DNA from 4 places in the Psychrobacillus sp. NPDC093200 genome. Region 1 is predicted to be linked to each of the others. Evidence: a T-box and tRNA genes for the amino acid it is inferred to sense, from the RefSeq annotation. Region 1 holds a T-box; the other regions hold tRNA genes.
What was found. A T-box is a leader RNA that pairs with one kind of tRNA and senses whether it is charged. The one in region 1 lies ahead of argS (arginine--tRNA ligase), so its partner is inferred to be a tRNA-Arg.

Region 1 (3,168 bases):
TATGAAAGTGCAGAGAAGTTTTACGATATTGCAAAACCTTTTTTAAAGCAAAACGAGGACAAATTTAGCTTATTTTTAGGTGTGCTTGAAAGAATTAGAGTGGGAGGATATGAGGATCCACTGATGGCTACTATTGAGGAGGATGGAGAGTTATTGGCACTTTTCCAGATGACTCCACCACATCCACTTAATATTATTTTTGTCGATTTAAATAAAATCGAAGCGTCAATCGATTTATGTATTGAAGAGATTTTACAACGTGGTATACATATAAATTCGATCATAAGTGTAAAGGAATGGGCTATTCGCTTCGCGTCAAAATGGGAAGAGAAAACGGGACAAGCAAATTCACTATTAATGGACCAGGGATTATATCGATTAAATAAAGTGGATGATACGCTAGAAAATAGCCCAGGATCTTGGAGATTTGCTAATAACGATGATGCTCCATTAATAGAATCATGGTATAGCCAATTTGAAGAAGATACTGGACTTCCTAGTACTGCTAAAGAGGAAATAGCCCAGAGAGTGACTGCTATGTTGAATGGACAGGAGGTTTTCTTATGGGAGGACGATGGAGAGATTGTGTCTATGATGAAGAAGGCTAGACCATCAACTCATGGAGTGACTGTTTCTATGGTATTTACTCCTAAAGAAAAGCGACGCAAAGGTTATGCAAGAACAATGGTAGCAGCCTGCAGCAAGGAGCTTTTAAAGGAATATGACTTCTGTGTTTTATATACCGATATGTTAAATCCCACATCCAACAAAATATATCAAGAAATTGGTTATCAAAAGTTGATGGATTCAGTTCATTTAAAGCTGGGGAATAGATGAGATAGTAAATGTTAGATAGATAAGGAGACATTTATTCACATATTGACTTTAGTATTTGATTCGATTAAAATTAGTGAAAATTCATACACAATTCGATGATAAAGAGAGTATCTGATGAGATAATGATTAGCGAGTCAGGGGTAGTGAGAGCCTGATACAGGACTTTTCAGAGAAACGCACTTTGGAGAAGCTTTTTGAACTAGAGTAGAAAAGATCGGGGAAGTCCTCGTTAATAACGTTAAAGCGGTCACAATATGTGACAACTAGAGTGGTACCACGGGAATTTCAGCTCTCGTCTCTTCATAGAGATGAGAGCTTTTTTATATGGAAAAACAAAATGGAGGGTGAATATATATGGAACTATTAAAGCAAATTGCTATTTCGATTGAGACTGAGTTAGAAAGTAAGTTAACAGTGAAAGAAATACAAATGCTTTTAGAGAAACCAAAGAACATTGAATTAGGAGATTTAGCATTTCCTTGTTTTACGCTAGCGAAATTATATAAAAAATCACCACAGCTTATCGCTTCTGAATTGGCAAAACAGGTGAAGAGTTCACTTATTGCTAATGTAGAGGCAGTAGGGGGCTATTTGAACATCTTTTATGACCAGAAAACTATTGCGAAAGAAGTGTTAGGGGAAATACTTAAAAATCAAAACAATTATGGCCAGCTACCAATGAAAGACGAACAAGTTACTATAGACCTTTCCTCACCAAATATTGCTAAGCCATTCTCTATGGGACATTTACGTTCAACTGTAATCGGAAATGCTCTTGCCAATATTTCTGAGAAAAATGGCTACAAAGCTGTTCGTATTAATCATTTAGGTGATTGGGGAACTCAATTTGGAAAGCTGATTGTTGCTTATAAGCTATGGGGAGACAAAGAAAAAATTGAAGCCTCCCCAATAGAGGAATTATTGAAAATCTATGTAAAATTCCATGAAAAGGCTGAAGTGGATGAAGAGCTCAATGTTGAGGCAAGAGCTGCCTTCAAGAGTCTAGAGCAGGGTAACGAAGAGGCACTACAGCTTTGGAAATGGTTCAAGGAAGCCTCTCTTAAAGAATTTCAATATATCTATGAATTACTAGGAATTCAGTTTGATTCCTTTAATGGAGAAGCATTCTATAATGACAAAATGGAACCGGTCGTCAAAGAAATAGAAGAAAAGGGTTTGCTCGTGGAATCTGACGGGGCGTTAGTAGTCGAGTTAGAGAATATGCCACCATGTTTGATCAAAAAAACCGATGGAGCTACTCTATACGCAACGAGAGATTTAGCTGCAGCCTTGTATCGTCAAAATAACTATGCCTTTACTAAAGCATTTTATGTAGTCGGCAACGAACAATCACTTCACTTTAAACAGCTTTTCAGTGTGCTTCAAAAAATGGGCTATGAGTGGGCAAAGGACTGTCAGCATGTACCTTTTGGGATGATGCTTAAGGATGGTAAGAAGATGTCGACTCGTAAAGGAAAAGTGGTTTTATTAAAAGAAGTCTTAAACGAAGCTATCGAGGAGGCGAAAAAAAGTATTGAGGAGAAAAATCCTTCACTTCTTCACAAAGAGGAGGTTGCTAAATCAGTTGGAGTAGGGGCCGTCATCTTCCATGATTTAAAAAATCATCGTATGAATGATGTAGAATTTTCTCTGGAGCAAATGCTTAACTTCGAGGGTGAGACTGGACCCTATGTTCAGTACACTCACGCACGCATAAACTCACTCCTTCAAAAAGGTAAGTTTGAGACTAATAACATGAGTTTTGAAGGACTAGGCGAACCTGGATGGCCAACGATAATGACACTTCAAGGCTTTCCACAGGTTATCCAGAAATCCTTTGAACATGCAGATCCATCACTTATCGCAAAATATTGCCTAACGCTAGCTCGCCATTTCAATAAATATTATGCGAACACAAAAATATTAGTTGATGATGAAACAAAGCAATCGAAGCTGACGCTTTGTTATGCGATTGCCATAGTTTTAAAGGAAGGGTTATGTTTACTTGGGATAGATGCTCCGGAGCAGATGTAGAAAAACCCCACTGTCTTGCTGACAGTGGGAATTTCTTCAAAGCTTCTTACTTGCTAGCCTTATGTTTGAACCCTTTACCTCTGTAAAATAACCTCCAAACATATTCTAAGGGACCTGATTGAAACTTTAAATGTTTAATCCAAAGATAGCTAAGTAAAAACTGAAATATATAAATGGACATAGCGATGATAGTGGTTTGCCAAAGCTGAATTTCTCCAAATAAGCCCAGACCATAGCTATAAAATAAGAGGCTACAAATCACGGATTGTAAAATATACATACTAAAACCAAGCTTTC
Region 2 (3,168 bases), on a different contig from region 1:
TTGTTTACTCAATGTATAATAAAACTAAACTCGAAGGGACTGAACTATGCGCAGATGGCAATATTTTTCATCCAACTGATTAAAAAATTGGAGGTAAAAGTATTGATAAATGAACTACAAACTCAAAGATTACATTTAAGGAAAATGGAAACATCAGATTCACCTAGCTTATTTAAAATTTGGTCTGACCCAGATGTTACTAAATTCATGAACATCTCTAGCTTTACACACGAAGTTCAAGCAGAAGAAATGATTGAAATGTTTAAGGAATTGGCTCAATCTAGCAAAGCTATTCGTTTCTGTATAATTGAAAAAGAATCCAGTGAAATAATTGGCACGTGTGGTTTAAATTCGATAGACTTTGAAAATGAGAAGGCCGAAATAGGTTATGAAATTGCTAAAACCTATTGGGGCAAGGGATATGCTACAGAGGCTATTTACACGTTGAGTAATTATGCTCTAGAAACATTAAAAATAAATAGAATTGAAGCCAAAATAGAACCTGCAAATGTAAATTCAATTAACGTTTTAAAAAAATTAAATTTCACATTTGAAGGAACATTAAGACAATACGAAAAATCAAAAGGAAACTTAATAGACATCAATATTTATTCACTATTAAAAACGGATTGAAGTTAAATTTTTCTTACCTATATCTCTCGAGATATAGGTTTTTTTCTCATATTGTTGTCCTATTAGGTGCCCTTATTTTCTATCCTAAGTTACTTCACAGTTTGGTTCTAATACGCCTTAACACTACAATGTTTTTAAAATTTTCATCCAATTATCAATACCTGCATAGGTTTGGATTACTACATTATTTTTATCTATCATGATATTATGTTCTCCTAAAACTTATACTTATTCCACCAATGTTAACCTTAGATATGATTTAGTCGTTTGTAAGGTTTGTTTGATTGGATGACCTCATGGGATTCAACCACAATTACATTGTATCTGTTGTAATATCCTTTTTAAAATCTACTCTTGTAATCTCTAAACAGTTTTATGTATCCATTGTATTCTGTAATTGTTCTTTCTCTAAATCCACTTAACTGCATTTACTGCTACAAGATCTCCATTACATCTCTAAGTGTTACCTTTTTTTTATGGGTTGCTGCTTTACTGCGAGTTGAAATAAGCTAATTTCCTGCTTACTTCAAAAATACTGTTTGTCTTTGTCACACTGATTCCTCCATAAATTTAAGATAGAAGAATCAGTGTAGGGACAAAAAAAGGATACTGTCACAGTGTTATAATCTGTGTTAGCATCCTTTATCTGTATCAAGCCCTGTCACATCAAAGCTTGAATTGTGTTTAACTGTACGTCCCAGGAGAGATTCGAACTCCCGACCGACGCCTTAGAAGGGCGTTGCTCTATCCAGCTGAGCTACTGAGACAATATTTTCTTTCCTTAATAAAATATTGGAAAGACAATATATATTATCTAATAATAATAGGATAAAGTCAAGAGGAATTCAATTTTTTTATAAAATAATTGGAAAGGAACTCAACTTTATCCTTACTCTCTATCGCACTACCTCTAAAATATTGTAAAATTCCCTGCTGAGATTCTGCACCTAATCAAATAATCATTAATCTATTCGACAGTTTCTCTGAATGATTTTCTACCTGAGTATACCTTATTGACATCTACGGTAAGATTACTAATCGAGTTCTCTGTTAACGGTACTTTTCCATCCTTTTGGATCTTTCTCCAAGCTTCTAGATCCTTTCGATACATATATTCTGACAGTCGATATATATCCACATCTATATCCAATGCTTCTAAGTAAGTTTCTTCAACTTCTTTTTTTATTTGCTTCTTTACAAAAGAGCGTACCTCCTTCTCTGTTATTGTACCTTCAAAACCACTTAACAAAGCGTTCATATTTAATTTAATATCAAATTTTACTTCTTCCCCTTGTATTTTCGGCTCTACATCTATTTTCAGATTATCTATTACAATCGTAACAAACTCATCCTCCCGAGGAACTGTGATTTCTCCTCTTTTTGTTTCCTTGGACATCCATTGTAGACCATTAATTTTATCCCCTGTTATAAATCCTTTAAGATCCTTTGGTGTAAGAACACCTACACCATCAAACTTTGGCAATTTATCTTTTTCTTTTTCAGAATTCCATTTTTCATCTATTTTTATAAACGGAATGTTCACTTCATGGCTAGGTTCATTTAATCGGATAACTAGTTTTCGAAAGTCTATTGGCTCTACAAAAGACTCTTGCTGATAGGAGCTCATCGGGTCTGCAAGCTTAAGTCGCGTCATTGCATTATTGAATAATGGATTAAGCAGTAATACTTCCTCCACAGGATCTTTCGTCGCATAAACCCACGTTTGGTATCTAATCTCTCGGTATCGTAAAAAAGAGTTTATGATTGTATTCGCTCGCCCTTCTTTTAATGCCTCTTCTGAAAAAACTAAATACGTCATATGTCCCCAAAATAGTTTTAAGTCCATGGATTGATATAAATCAAAGAAAGCCTCTTCTACGGTGTTGCCTTTAGCCCTACCAACTTCCGCTTGGATAGCATCCTGATTTGGTTGCTCTGTTTTTGCAATATTAACGAAATCTACAATTTGAGCAAATACCTCATATTTACCGTCTTTGTAATCTATACCTACTCCGTATATATACCGAATTTTGTTAGGCTCATCCGAGTCCCAGCAGCTTGTTAATAGAGGAAGGATGCAGCAGATTATGCATAATTGTTTAATTCTTCTTTTCATCTTCTGCTCCTCCGGTTCGTGTTGCATCCTGCGGATCAAGTGAATGAGGACGGTCCTTATATTCAGTAGCTCGTGGCCTGAATAAAGACTTTTTAATAGTTGACCAGCTGAGGTCCGTTGCAATATTCATATAAGACACACCGAATATTCTCATGCTTGATAAGTAGAGAAGCAAGAGATACAACGAGACGAAAAAACCAAACAATCCAAGTATAGATGTAATGAGAATCATAATGATTCGTACAACACTAACAGAAGTAACAAGGGATTGATTGACAAGTGTAAAAGTAGCGATAGTAGATATAGCAATAACAACAATCATTGCCGGACTTGTTAAACCTGCACGAATTGCCGCGTCCCCAACTATTAGCCCACCTACTACGCTGATAGTTCCTCCTATAACACTCGGTAAACGTAGA
Region 3 (3,168 bases), on a different contig from region 1:
AGAAAAAGACGATAAAAAAGTAAACGCTAAAAGTATCATGGGTATCATGAGCTTAGCGATAAGCAAGGGTGCTACCATCACTTTAAGTGCTGAGGGCTCTGACGAAGCAGAAGCAGTAGAATCACTAGCTAAATTCATTTCTAAAGCAGAATAATTAATCGTAAGGCTGTTGTATGATCCAGTATGGATTGTATGGCAGCTTTTTTAATATTAATTTTTGGTAGATTTCCGCTATAGGCGGTCGCTTTCCAAGGGGGGTGCGATAAGCCATCACCCGTCGCTTACGCGCGCGGTTGTGATGTCTTATCTGCCTCACTGATCCCACTAGAGTCGCCGCCTGCCGCTACAATCATAGGTTGTGTAGGAAAGAGAAAGTCGTATGGGGAAAAATAAGATATCTAATTTCCGTCATGCTTCACTATTCAATTTTAAGAGAATATAAAGTAAACTCTTTTATGAAGTGATTATAATTTCATTTAAAATTTTTAGGCAATAGTCGGGAGTTGAAAAAATAGATTGCTTTATCTATAAAAAAAACGTGTTCGAAGAAACGAACACGCTCATACTAGGAAGAAAAATCGTTGTTAATGATCTTATCTACGTATTTTTTTGCAGGAACTAGCCCTAAATTTGTTTCATTTCGAACGAATTTGACCATTTCCACTAGGCTACTGCCGTTATTATTCATCTCTAGAATTTGTTTTTCTAAATCCTCGTCACCGGTAAAATGAAGGTCCTGCTGTTCTTCTAATTTTCTAATTTTTCTTTGTAGGCTGAAGGTATAGATGACTAAAAATAGAATGATTAATAAAGAAGTTATTTGATATAGAATAGTTACACAACCTTTCATTACTAAGTTACAAAAAAATCCAAGCGAACAGGAGCTCGCTTGGATTTCATGGCATTATTAGTCTTTTTTCATTTCGCTGCGTGCGATGATATGATCGATTAGACCATATTCTTTTGCACGTTCTGCTGTCATGAAGTTATCGCGGTCTGTGTCTCTTGAAACTACTTCAAGTGGCTGACCAGTGCGCTCAGACATAATATGGTTTAATTTATCGCGTAAGAACAAGATGCGTTTAGCAGCAATCTCGATTTCTGTTGCTTGCCCTTGAGCTCCACCAAGTGGTTGGTGAATCATTACCTCTGCGTTTGGAAGTGCATAGCGCTTGCCTTTTGTTCCAGCAGTAAGTAAGAAAGCACCCATTGATGCTGCCATACCGATACAAATAGTTTGTACGTCTGGTTTGATGAATTGCATTGTATCGTAGATAGCCATACCAGCAGTGATACTTCCGCCTGGGCTATTGATGTAGATGGAGATATCCTTTTCTGGATCTTCCGCTTCTAGGAATAAAAGCTGAGCAACAATAGAGTTTGACACGTTGTCATCAATCGCACTACCAAGCATGATGATGCGGTCTTTTAACAATCTTGAATAGATGTCATAGGCACGCTCACCGCGATTTGTTTGTTCAATAACTGTAGGAATTAAATTCATCCTGGATTGCCTCCTTCAAAGGTGGTTATATTTTTTATTTTTATTTGTGTACTGAGAAATTCTACCTCAGTTGTAACTTTATCATACATGGAATGGTCAAGGAAGGTCAAATATTAAGCTTAGAAATGTTGACTTGAATTATTCCTATTCCATTTGTATAATAGAAAGGTCGCTTGCCCCTGTAGTTTAATGGATATGACGTAAGATTCCGGTTCTTGAGATGGGGGTTCGATTCCCTCCAGGGGCGTCCATAACATTTAGAAACACTCGAATTCTTCGAGTGTTTTTTTATTTACAAGATATGAAAGTATATGCTTTGTCGAGCTTTAGTGCCCTGCATTTTCCTTACTCATTTTTACTTCTCCTTTCATATGATTCAGCATATGCGCCACTACGAAAGTGTAGTATAGGATCATCTGTTAGCTCTATGCCCTCCGGTACAATCGTTGGATCAAAAACAATGTCTTCCTTAGGATGTATTTTATTTTTGATTTCCAAACGACCAATATTCACTTTTCTTCTTTCCTCTGGCCACATATCTGTAGCATCGTTTGGATTATCTCCATCCTCCGCTAAGCGGATAAAGAGATCAAACTCGACTGGCGCCTGGTTTAATCTGTTATCTAGTTCCTCGGTCAAATAATTAGCTGAAAGAGATTTACTTGTCAAAGCAGGGTCCTTTGTTTCTTTAACAGGAACCCATTCATATTTAATCGCCTGACGAACACCGTCTTTATTGACGAAATAGAAGGCATGTATAGGATAATAATGGAGCTCTGCGTAACTTATTGGCGGCTGTTTTGCCTGCTCTTTAATGATTTGTATTACGTTTTTGCTATGTGGATATTTTTTAGAGAGCAGCTCTACCATGGCAAGACCTCTATCAATAGTTTTGATTCCTGTTTTTTCATCAGTGAATATTTCAATCATATCTATAAATTCTCTAGGGCTGCTAGTGACAAACATAGGCACAGTAGCACTCACTAAATTGGTGATACTGCCATCTGCTAGCTGAAATTGAACAGCCAGTCCTTTTGCCGGGGTAAGATAATCTATCGAAGCAGGGTTAGGCGGGCTATTGGAAAAACGGATGGTTGCGGAGACAGCTTCTCTATGAAGGTGAGGCGCTACAGTGTAAGGTACCGCATTGCCATTCGGATGAAATACCGCTTCATACATATCTCCCTTTGCATGGGCTCTTCTTGCTCCAGGAAATTTTCCTTGAATTTGTTCGAGTGCATCCACCGCTTCCTTTGGAGTTAAATCCTCTTTATGTAATTGTTCCATGTTTTTACCTCCTTTTTTATTGCAGTCTATTCATCATTACCACTCTTTTCCTATATTAAACCCACAAAACGGGAAGAAAGCTTTCGGGGAAACTTCTAAAGATAGTTTTTATAATTAATGAATTAGATTCGCATATTCGGAATAAAGTAATAATAGAAACTTAGAAAAGATAAAAGGGAGGGGGTGAGAGAGTTGCTAATGAAAAAATCCATACACCTGCTAGTTAGTATAATATTTGTTTCTCTATTATTACCGGTAACGACAGGAGCCGCATCTAACATTCCTAATGTTCCGAGAGATTCCTATTTAGTAGATTTAGAAGGTTATCTAGCTGATGAAACTAATCTAGAAATAGAGCGATTAGGAAGCAGATTGAA
Region 4 (3,168 bases), on a different contig from region 1:
TTACAGGTCGTACAATGGAGATACAACGTCTAATTGGACGAGCATTGCGCTCTGTAGTGGACCTAGAAGTAATAGGCGAAAAAACAATTTGGGTAGATTGTGATGTAATTCAAGCGGATGGTGGAACTAGAACTGCAAGTATAACTGGAGCATTCGTTGCTTTAACGATTGCATTAGGAAAACTTTATGAACAAAAGCAGCTGGCTAAGTTCCCGGTCGTAGAATTCTTAGCTGCAACAAGTGTAGGAATCGTCGATGAGATTGGTGTCGTTCTTGATTTGAATTATGTGGAAGACTCTTCAGCATCTGTTGATATGAATATTGTTCAAACTAGCGGCGGTGAGTATGTGGAATTACAAGGCACCGGAGAAGAAGCAACCTTCTCGAAAAAAGAACTGTTAGAGCTTCTTGAATTTGGAGAAATAGGTATTCAACAATTAATGGATATCCAACGATCTGCATTAGGAGACCTTGCATCTAAAATTGGAGAGAAAGGATCGATAACCGAATGAAAAAAATTATTATTGCAACAAAAAATAAAGGAAAAGCAAAGGATTTTGAAGCATTATTCAACCCATTAGGGTATGAAGTTCTGACTTTACATGACGTTGCAGAGGACATGGATGTAGAAGAAACAGGAACTACATTTGAAGAAAATGCACTTTTAAAAGCTACTGCCTTGGCTGAACATTTACAGTCAATCGTCATTGCAGATGACAGTGGGCTGGAGGTAGATGCACTGGATGGGCGTCCAGGCATCTATTCTGCTCGTTATGCTGGGGAAGAGAAGAGTGACGAGGCAAACATTACAAAACTGCTAGAAGAGCTTAGAGACACAAAAGAATCCGAAAGAACAGCCCGCTTCGTTTGCGTGATTGCTGTAGCATCACCAACTATGGAACCTTTTACTGTTAGAGGAACATGCGAAGGTGCCATTGCTCAAGAGAGAAAAGGAAACAACGGATTCGGATACGACCCTGTATTCTTTGTTCCATCCGAGAATAAAATGATGGCCGAGCTTTCAGCTGAAGAAAAAGGAGCAATTTCTCACCGAGGAAATGCTATCAAGCAATTACAATCCAAATTAACCGCTTTATTATAAGGTGGTGAATTTTCTTGAAAATATTGATTATGAGTGATACACATAAGGATACTGTAACGATGGAAGAGGTAATTCAAGTCCATCAAGATGAAGTACAAGCAATAATTCATTGTGGAGACAGTGAATTAGATGCCTCTTACTTTGAGGGGAAATCCATTTTCATTGTTGGAGGTAATTGTGATTACTATTCTAGCTTTCCCGAAGAGGAACTCATTACTTTGGACAATGAAAAGATTTTGGTCGTACATGGACATCGACACCAAGTAAAATCTACAATATTGCCACTGAGTTATAGAGCGCAGGAAGTGGGCGCTACTGTAGTCTGTTTTGGGCATTCTCATATGCTAGGTGCAGAGTTACAAAACGGTATCCTGTTCGTCAATCCTGGAAGTCTACATGAGCCAAGGGGACGCAAAGAAAAAAGTTATTCTATCGTAGAAAAGAAAGAAAACCTTTGGCAAGTTCTATTCTTTTCTTCGGAACATAAACTGATTGAAAATGTTAATTTAAAAACTTCTTGAAATACCGTTGACATTTTTTTGTTATGATTATATAATAAATCTTGTCTTTCCTATCTGTGTGGTGGGGGAGTACTTGGTCTCAGTAGCTCAGCTGGATAGAGCAACGCCCTTCTAAGGCGTCGGTCGGGAGTTCGAATCTCTCCTGGGACGTAATAAATGTAATTGAATAGGTTTTAAAAATGATTAAACGCTTTAAAATGTTGTTGTAACAACATTTTAAAGCGTTTTTTCTATTTATTTAACATTAGAGGATTTTATTATATTTTGAATACCAATACTACATATTTGTAACATATTCTATAGCCTACGTCTGTGTTGGAAGGGGAGTATCTAAAGATTTTTTTCCTCCTTTTTAGTCATTTCTTTTAACACTAGAAAATAATAATTAAATGCGTTTCTACATCTTTATGACCAGCCTTTTCGGATACAAATTGTACTATCACTCCTCATAACAATGTAAGCGAAATGTTTAGCATTCAGGAATTGATTATCAAATTTACTAGCAGGATTGTTTAATAGTTATATAGAATTATTTGATATCAAATCTTTGGAGGTGCTCACTTGTTTAAAACAATTGAAAATAGGATTGATACAATTTTTGTTCATGTGTCGGATTTAGAACGTTCAATAAAATGGTACAGTGAATTACTTGGGTTGCAAGTAAGAGAGGGGAATCATATAGGACCTGTATATACTTTAAATATGGGTGACAGACGCCCTGGAATAACCCTTGATAACCATATTTTTGAGGAAAATTATAAATTTATCCCATCAAATCAGCCACTCTTTAATCTTAGTGCTTCTGACATTAACGCAGCGTTTGCCCATGTCACTAAAATGGGTGCGGAGATAGTAACTGAAATTATTATTCATCCTGATTTAGAAGAGTTTTCCTTTAAAGATCCTGATGGTAATATCTTGATGGTATGTACTTGTATCAGTTAAATACAAGTGAGTGCTTTGGTTAAAAAGTAAGGTGATAATATTTAATTAAAACAATGTAGATTTCATGGTGGTTTACTATTTAAACTAACGAGGCAGTTTTTGGCGAAATTTTCTTTTCATTTGTAAAAGAAATTGTAGAAGAGGATTTCCAATACTATAATGTTTTTTATTATGGAATATAATGGTAAAATTGCACTGAGTTTACCCTCAGTGCAATTTTTTTACTTATAATATTCTATACACCATGTAATAGCATAAGCAATGCTGGAAGCCACTATTGTTCCTGCAAATAAATATATAGGAAATGCAGGATGAAGATAAATGTGACTTGTGAAAAGTATCATAATTACCATTGCCGACATTACAGTCAGTGTAAAAGTAACATGAGAAGCCTTGGTTGCTTTATTGGTGATGATCAACTCCCGTTCATCAGCTTCTTGAAACTCTCCGAATTTCAAAAGGATGTCAGCCCGTTTTCTTGGTTTCAATTTTACAGACAGAATGGAGTGGAGCAACATTAACAAGATGCTGATTATAAATGGCCATAAACTAAATTTCACGTTAACTAAAAGTATTTCACCGTTTGCCAAACCCCGTTCG

Region 2: it encodes a tRNA-Arg, which carries the amino acid that the T-box ahead of argS (arginine--tRNA ligase) is inferred to sense. The anticodon was not compared.
Region 3: it encodes a tRNA-Arg, which carries the amino acid that the T-box ahead of argS (arginine--tRNA ligase) is inferred to sense. The anticodon was not compared.
Region 4: it encodes a tRNA-Arg, which carries the amino acid that the T-box ahead of argS (arginine--tRNA ligase) is inferred to sense. The anticodon was not compared.

Annotation. Positions count from the first base shown of each region.
Region 1 is NZ_JBNNVC010000004.1:126,946-130,113, forward strand. Features, by position in the region: gene ACQKNZ_RS15970 (GNAT family N-acetyltransferase) at 1-837, shown strand, start outside; T-box leader at 924-1,140, shown strand; gene argS (arginine--tRNA ligase) at 1,192-2,871, shown strand; gene ACQKNZ_RS15980 (DUF418 domain-containing protein) at 2,918-3,168, opposite strand, start outside.
Region 2 is NZ_JBNNVC010000002.1:247,920-251,087, reverse strand. Features, by position in the region: gene ACQKNZ_RS08885 (GNAT family N-acetyltransferase) at 103-633, shown strand; tRNA gene ACQKNZ_RS08880 (tRNA-Arg) at 1,327-1,400, opposite strand; gene ACQKNZ_RS08875 (Ger(x)C family spore germination protein) at 1,601-2,749, opposite strand; gene ACQKNZ_RS08870 (spore germination protein) at 2,733-3,168, opposite strand, start outside.
Region 3 is NZ_JBNNVC010000003.1:169,953-173,120, reverse strand. Features, by position in the region: gene ACQKNZ_RS14360 (HPr family phosphocarrier protein) at 1-154, shown strand, start outside; gene ACQKNZ_RS14355 (hypothetical protein) at 566-850, opposite strand; gene clpP (ATP-dependent Clp endopeptidase proteolytic subunit ClpP) at 908-1,504, opposite strand; tRNA gene ACQKNZ_RS14345 (tRNA-Arg) at 1,680-1,751, shown strand; gene ACQKNZ_RS14340 (catalase family peroxidase) at 1,850-2,791, opposite strand; gene ACQKNZ_RS14335 (TPM domain-containing protein) at 2,990-3,168, shown strand, end outside.
Region 4 is NZ_JBNNVC010000002.1:240,302-243,469, forward strand. Features, by position in the region: gene rph (ribonuclease PH) at 1-512, shown strand, start outside; gene ACQKNZ_RS08820 (XTP/dITP diphosphatase) at 509-1,102, shown strand; gene ACQKNZ_RS08825 (metallophosphoesterase family protein) at 1,117-1,623, shown strand; tRNA gene ACQKNZ_RS08830 (tRNA-Arg) at 1,700-1,773, shown strand; gene ACQKNZ_RS08835 (VOC family protein) at 2,185-2,568, shown strand; gene ACQKNZ_RS08840 (hypothetical protein) at 2,790-3,168, opposite strand, start outside.